3 regions of the Tenacibaculum soleae genome follow, and region 3 is predicted to be linked to each of the others. Evidence: riboswitches for the same ligand, from Rfam matches in the RefSeq annotation. Region 3 holds a riboswitch; each other region holds the start of a gene.

Region 1 (2,206 bases), on a different contig from region 3:
ATCCGGACCTCGATGTCTAATTTTTTTTGACATTTCTAATAACTGAGGTCTTAAAACTTCTGAAGATTCTTTTAAATCAAACGCACATACAATTCCACACATAACTTTTATATTTTTTATTTTCTTTTCAATTTTAAATAGAAAAGAAGTTTGTTTTTTATTTATAATTATGATACAAATAACCGAATGAAGCTTCATTATAAAAACAAATATTTTATTTTTAGTTTTAAATCTAAATTTAAATCTAAATTTTTATATAAAAATGTAACTTTTATAATCGTTTTTAATTAAATAAGCTTACTTTTTATATGAATGACATGAATATACACTTGCAAAATTTTATTAATTAATAAAACTGAAATATATTTGCGGCGGTTTTTCTTTATGTTTATAAAGTAAATTAAAAGGGAATTAGGTGAAATACCTAAACTGTACCCGCAACTGTAAACTTTAAGCCTAATTTATTGGCTACTTGTTATGTTCTTACGCCACTGTTTTTACGGGAAGGCTATAACAAGATGTAAGTCAGGAGACCTGCCAAAAATATTCATTAGTTTTTACTTTCGGGATTAAAAGTAATTGCAAACAATCTTATACATTTAACTATATAACAATAAATTAGGTATTGATGTTTATAGATGTATAATTACGTTTTTAAAATTTAAAATTAATTATAGAATGACACGTATTTATAACGTACTATTACTGTGCCTTACTATGGCATTTTTTTCATGTTCTGAAGATTCAAAAGAACCTGAACCTATTTATGACAACTCTTTTATTTTAACTTTTGAAAGTGATAAAACCACAATAGGCCACCTAAATGAAAAACAAGAGTTTACCGCAAAAGTATATGAATCTTTAAATGAAAATACAATTTCTTTTTCAGAGTTCGATAAACAATTATTTTTAGTAAGTCAAAATGGCCCTGCTTATGTAGCTAAACTAAATTTAGAGAATATAAATTCAGAAATGGAAATTACAAACTCCAAGGTAACAAGTCCCTCTTATTTAACTATGTTTTCTGAAACTGAAGGATTAATGATATCAACCGGAGGAAGAGGAAGAAGAAGAACTTACAATTTATCTTATTTTGACGTTACCAATGGAATAGGAGAAAAAATAGATGAAATATCAACTAAAGTTTTATACGCTAAATCAGCACTTTTAGTAGACAACAAAAATGTTTTAATAGCAGATGATAAAGAACTAAAAATATTAGATATAGATAATAAATCTATTAAAGTTCAATTAACTTTTGAAGACGCTATTTGCGGAATTTTTAAAGACAAAGACAATATAATTTGGTTAGTCACAGAAAAAAGAACTGGAGATGCCAAAATCATTAGTTTGAATACAGATTATTCGATAAAAGAAACAGTAACCGTAAACGACCCTACTCTTAATTTATTTAAAACAAGCATGTTTTCTATGAATAAGACAAGTAACCACATATATTGGTCAGAAGTAGCCACAGGATTAGTGTATCGTTTTAACACAGAAACTAAAACTATTGAAGAGTTTGCAAACCCATCAACAAACAACATTTTATTAACCTCTGTAATAAGAGAACACCCAATTACTAAACAAGTATATGTATTAGGTTTTGAAGATTTTTTTGATACAGAAAAAAGTGTATTAATAATATATAATCAAGATAAAACTGTTTTTAAAACAATCAAAAACGTAGGAAACTCTCCTATAGACATTTATTTTTCAAATGTTAAATATGAATAACATTTTGTAACAAAATGCATTTTTAATAAAATAAATTTTGCAAACACAAAAACACTTTATACATTTGCCATATAATGATGAAACAAAACAACATATGGTGGTGGAACTCTCTTAAAAATTAAGTGAGAAGAAACCTATATGTATATATTATAAAGAAAAGGCTTATCTCACGATAAGCCTTTTTTTGTTTTTTAAGCATAAAAAAATGAGTAAAACAACATTTAAAACAATTAGCAAAAAGCGTATTTCAGACACCATTACTCCAGTAGGTTTGTACTTACGGTTTAGAGATAAATATGCCAACACACTACTATTAGAAAGCTCTGACTATCACAGTAAAGAAGAAAGTTTTTCGTTTATAGCTATTGATCCTATAGTAACTATGAAAGTTGAAAACGATGCTTTTGTAGTTTCAAAACAAGGAAAAATTGTAACCAAAAACACCATCAACAAAAACTTTTACAGCTTG
Region 2 (2,206 bases), on a different contig from region 3:
CATGGTTTTACAAGAAGTTATAACGAAAATGATTCTATAACCTTTAAAATTTGGTAAATTAAAATTATGGGAACTATTTTTGATTTTTTCTTTAAAGGTAATTTTTTTCTAAAACTCATTACCCTTTTGTATACGTTATTATTTAGTTGGATAACCAACGGACAAGTGCATGAAATTCCTAATTACAAAGCTGTAGACATTGGGTTACACAATGAAATTGTAAAAATGGACAGTATTTATTTTACCGCATACAATACTTGTGACATGAAAACCCAAGCAAATTTTTATGATAAAGATTTAGAATTTTTTCATGACAAGGCAGGTTTATCAACATCTAAAGAAAATCTTTTAAAAGCTTTAGAAAAAAACATTTGTGGTAAAGTAACCCGAACTTTAGTAAAAGGAAGTATTGAAGTTTATCCGATAAAAAATTACGGAGCCATACAAATTGGTTATCATAAATTTTATAATAATCAACAACCAAACGAAAAATCAGTTCCTAGTAAATTTATTGTAATTTGGAAACAAGAAAACAAACAATGGAAAATAACAAAAGTTATTAGCCTACATTAAAATATAGTTAACCCTAAAAAAATTAGGTCATTTGTTATAGCTAACTCCAATGATACTAATACTTGGTTTTATTAAGCCAAAGCTTTATTGCTTTTGGCTTTTTTATGCTATTTACAAAAAACACAACTTATTAAAAAACTAATTTATACTTATCCTAAATAAAAAAAGCTATTCTTTTAAAATTATAGTTACATTTGATCCCAATAAGTTCTTTACATACTTCATCAACCGGAAAGGTTTTACTTAGCTGTAGATTAATAGGGAATCGTGTGCAAATCACGAACTGTCGCGCAACTGTAAGTAACACACCAAAGGTTTTATTACTAAAAATCCACTGTTTTTTAATTAAAATGGGAAGGAAAATAAAACTGTTACAAGTCAGGAGACCTGCCTATTCCGAATTGACAATGCTTTCGCGATTTGAAGCTTTTAGTCAGACAGATGCATCTTTTACAAGCCAACTACTTGAATAGGATAGTTATGCCTTGTTTGCTCCTAAATGCATTTTCTTTCTTAATTTTTCTCTCAAAAAAGCATTGCGAAGTGCTTAAAAAAGAGCTTTTAACTAATTTATTAATCATTTAAAGTTAAAAGAAAATGCAAACGCACAATCTTGGCTATCCGCGAATTGGTAGCAACAGAGAACTCAAAAAAGCCTGCGAGCAATATTGGTCAGGCAAAATTTTAGCAGATGAATTGCTAAACGTAGGAAAAAATCTTACCATTAAAAATTGGAAAACTCAACAAAAAGCAGGAATCGATTTAATTCCTTGTAATGATTTTTCTTATTATGATCAAGTTTTAGACATGTCGTTAACCGTTGGTGCTATTCCAAAACGATACAATGAAATAGCTTTAAAAAAATCGACTAATGAACTCGATTTATACTTTGCCATGGCAAGAGGGTATCAAAAAGATGGTATTGATATTACTGCTATGGAGATGACCAAATGGTTTGATACCAACTACCATTACATAGTTCCTGAATTTTATAAAAATCAAGAATTTAAACTTTTTTCAAACAAAATCATCAACGAATTTGTAGGAGCAAAACAAGTTGGTATAAACGCTAAACCTGTAATTATTGGACTAGTTTCGTATTTACTTTTAGGAAAAGAAAAAGAAGAAAATTTTGACAAACTCGATATAGTTGAAAATCTTTTACCTGTATACATTAACATCTTAAAAGAATTATCCGCAAAAGGTGCCGAATGGATTCAATTTGATGAGCCTTTTTTAGCATTAGATATTAATGAAAAAACAAAAAAAGCGTATCAACATGTTTACGCAACGTTAAAAAATGAGTTTCCTAAATTAAAAATATTGGTAGCCACTTATTTTGATGGTTTAAAGAACAATGTATCCTTAGCAACCTCATTACCTGTATGTGCTTTACATATTGATCTAGTTCGTAACCCTGAGCAATTAGCCGATGTTTTAAATACATTCCCTGAACAGTTAAGCTTATCTTTAGGTGTTGTTGATGGTAGAAATATATGGAAAAATGATTTCGAAAAATCGCTATCTTTCATCAAAAAAGCGATTGATAAAATTGGAGAAGATCGTGTATTAATTGCTCCATCTTGCTCACTTTTACATACTCCATGTGATTTAGATTTAGAAACTGATGAAA
Region 3 (2,206 bases):
CTTTGTTAATGTTAGTTGTTCAATTTAAAATAAACGGTATTCCATTCGTTATTAAGGAAGGTAAAAAACACAGTAGTCCTAATGCAGGGTATCCTGAAGCTGCTTTAGCCTATATTTTAAACTGTAAATTTGGAGGGCCTAATTATTATCATTGTAAATTAGTAGACAAACCTTTTATTGGCAACAATACTCGAAAAATTGAACACGCAGAAATTAAAAGAGTGGCTACCATTAATTATACCGCTAGTATATTGTTTACTTTTATCATCATTTGTTTACTATTAGTAGTTAACTATGCATAACCTACCTAAAAAATATGTAATTACCGGTGCTCCTGGTACTGGAAAAACGACTTTAATAAATCTTTTAAAAGATACAATTCCTTGTATGGATGAAGTTTCTAGAAGGGTTATTATTAATGAGCAAGAAAATAATAGCAACGGAATGCCTTGGGAAGATATTAATCGTTTTACAGAATTGGTTTTTAAACTAACGAGTAAAGAGTTATTAAATGTAAGCACCCAAATTTGTGATAGATCGTTACTAGATTTAGAAGCCTATTTAACCGTAGCAAACAAACCAACGCCCAAGTATTTACAAGAGTTTCCTTATAAAGAGGTGTATCATAAAAAAGTGTTTTTTGCCCCTACTTGGTTTGATATTTACTGTAAAGACGCTCAAAGATTACAAGAATTTGAGTATTGTTTAACCCTAGAAAAAGCGCTACTAGCACAGTATATCAAAAAAGGATTCGAAATTATTATGCTGCCAAAAACTTCTGCTTCCATAAGAAAAAAACTTATTTTAGAAACTATCGTATAATAAAATACTATATATTCGCCACGATTTTTGGTTTTTTATGCTCTTGTAACATTTAGCATAAGAATTAAAAGGGAATTTGGTGTAAATCCAAAACTGTTCCCGCAACTGTAAAGCTTATTAAAGGCTTCATTAATAAAAACCACTGTAGTTAAAACTATGGGAAGGTAAATGAACGCTAAGTTAAGTCAGGAGACCTGCCTAAATCAAAAACATAATTTAAACTTTCGGGAATAAAAGTTAACGTGTTCGATGGCCTATTTTTTATAGGCTTCTTACTCCTATATTTTAATTTCTGAACAAATGAAACAAAATGAAATTAAAATTTGTATTCTTTTTTTTACTTACTACCAGTTTATTAATTGCGCAGAAAACAAAATCTGTTCAACTTTTAAATAAACAAAACAATCACCCTATTCAGTTTTCATCTATCCTAAATAAAAATTCTAAAAAAGGAACAACCTCAAATACAAACGGTTTTTTTAAAATTACAGGAAAGCCAAACGATAAAATTAATATTTCATACATAGGTTATAAATCAGTAAATGTATTACTTAAAAACTTACCAGCCGTGGTGTATTTACAGCCAACATCTTTTGAACTGAAAGATGTAACTATTTCTTCTAAAAGAAAAAAAAGTACTGCATTAAATAAGCTTCAAATAAAAAACTTAGACGCTCCGTTAACAACAAATAATGTAAGTTCTAAATTAATTAAACTTAGAAATTCTAATGATTTAGGGAGTGCTGTTAAAAGTGCTACTGGGGTTAGACCTATAAATAGGTATGGTGGTTTTCAAACATTTAGAATTAGAGGTTTTAATAATTTTGTATTATTAAATGATGGAGTAAGGGACGAACGTCATAACCTTTCAACAAGTGCGCCTAGTACCAACTTAGCAAATGTTAGCCATATTGAAGTGCTTAAAGGTCCTGCTGGTGTTATGTTTGGGCACTCTGCTTTGGGTGGTATTATAAATATAGTGCGAAAAAAACCAACCGATACTTTTTCTGGAGAGTTTAGTGCTACTTATGGTTCTTTTGACACCTATGAAATGTCTGCAGGTATGGGCGGGCCAATTAATGAAAAATTAAAATATAGAGTCGATTTTGGACTTACTAAATCTAGCGGTTGGAGATATTATGGTGTAAATACCAACAATGCTTCTTTTACGCTTAATTATACGCCTTCTGAAAAGGATTTCTTAGAGCTATCTTTTCAAACAAATAACGATGTATACGATACCGATACAGGTATTCCGGTTGATGATAATGGAGATATTGTTGCAGGAATGGATCCTAAAACAAGGTATAACGATCCGCAAGATTATTTAAAGCACAAACGTTTTGATTTACAGATTAAATATAAGCATAAATTTAATGATAAG

Evidence for each region. Region 3 has a riboswitch for cobalamin ahead of Q4586_RS13325 (TonB-dependent siderophore receptor). Riboswitches for the same ligand answer to the same signal wherever they lie in the genome.
Region 1: it holds a riboswitch for cobalamin, as region 3 does, so the genes downstream of both, Q4586_RS08680 (DUF5074 domain-containing protein) here and Q4586_RS13325 (TonB-dependent siderophore receptor) in region 3, are expected to answer to the same signal.
Region 2: it holds a riboswitch for cobalamin, as region 3 does, so the genes downstream of both, metE (5-methyltetrahydropteroyltriglutamate--homocysteine S-methyltransferase) here and Q4586_RS13325 (TonB-dependent siderophore receptor) in region 3, are expected to answer to the same signal.

The regions. Positions count from the first base shown of each region.
Region 1 covers NZ_JAUOSW010000005.1:106,433-108,638, reverse strand. Annotated here, with positions in the region: gene asnB (asparagine synthase B) at 1-102, opposite strand, end outside; cobalamin riboswitch at 356-556, shown strand; gene Q4586_RS08680 (DUF5074 domain-containing protein) at 718-1,737, shown strand; gene Q4586_RS08675 (anthranilate synthase component I family protein) at 1,943-2,206, shown strand, end outside.
Region 2 covers NZ_JAUOSW010000005.1:285,133-287,338, reverse strand. Annotated here, with positions in the region: gene Q4586_RS09580 (PspC domain-containing protein) at 1-57, shown strand, start outside; gene Q4586_RS09575 (nuclear transport factor 2 family protein) at 67-573, shown strand; cobalamin riboswitch at 791-982, shown strand; partial or broken gene metE (5-methyltetrahydropteroyltriglutamate--homocysteine S-methyltransferase) at 1,171-2,206, shown strand, end outside.
Region 3 covers NZ_JAUOSW010000012.1:5,109-7,314, forward strand. Annotated here, with positions in the region: gene cbiB (adenosylcobinamide-phosphate synthase CbiB) at 1-302, shown strand, start outside; gene Q4586_RS13320 (AAA family ATPase) at 295-822, shown strand; cobalamin riboswitch at 834-1,038, shown strand; gene Q4586_RS13325 (TonB-dependent siderophore receptor) at 1,133-2,206, shown strand, end outside.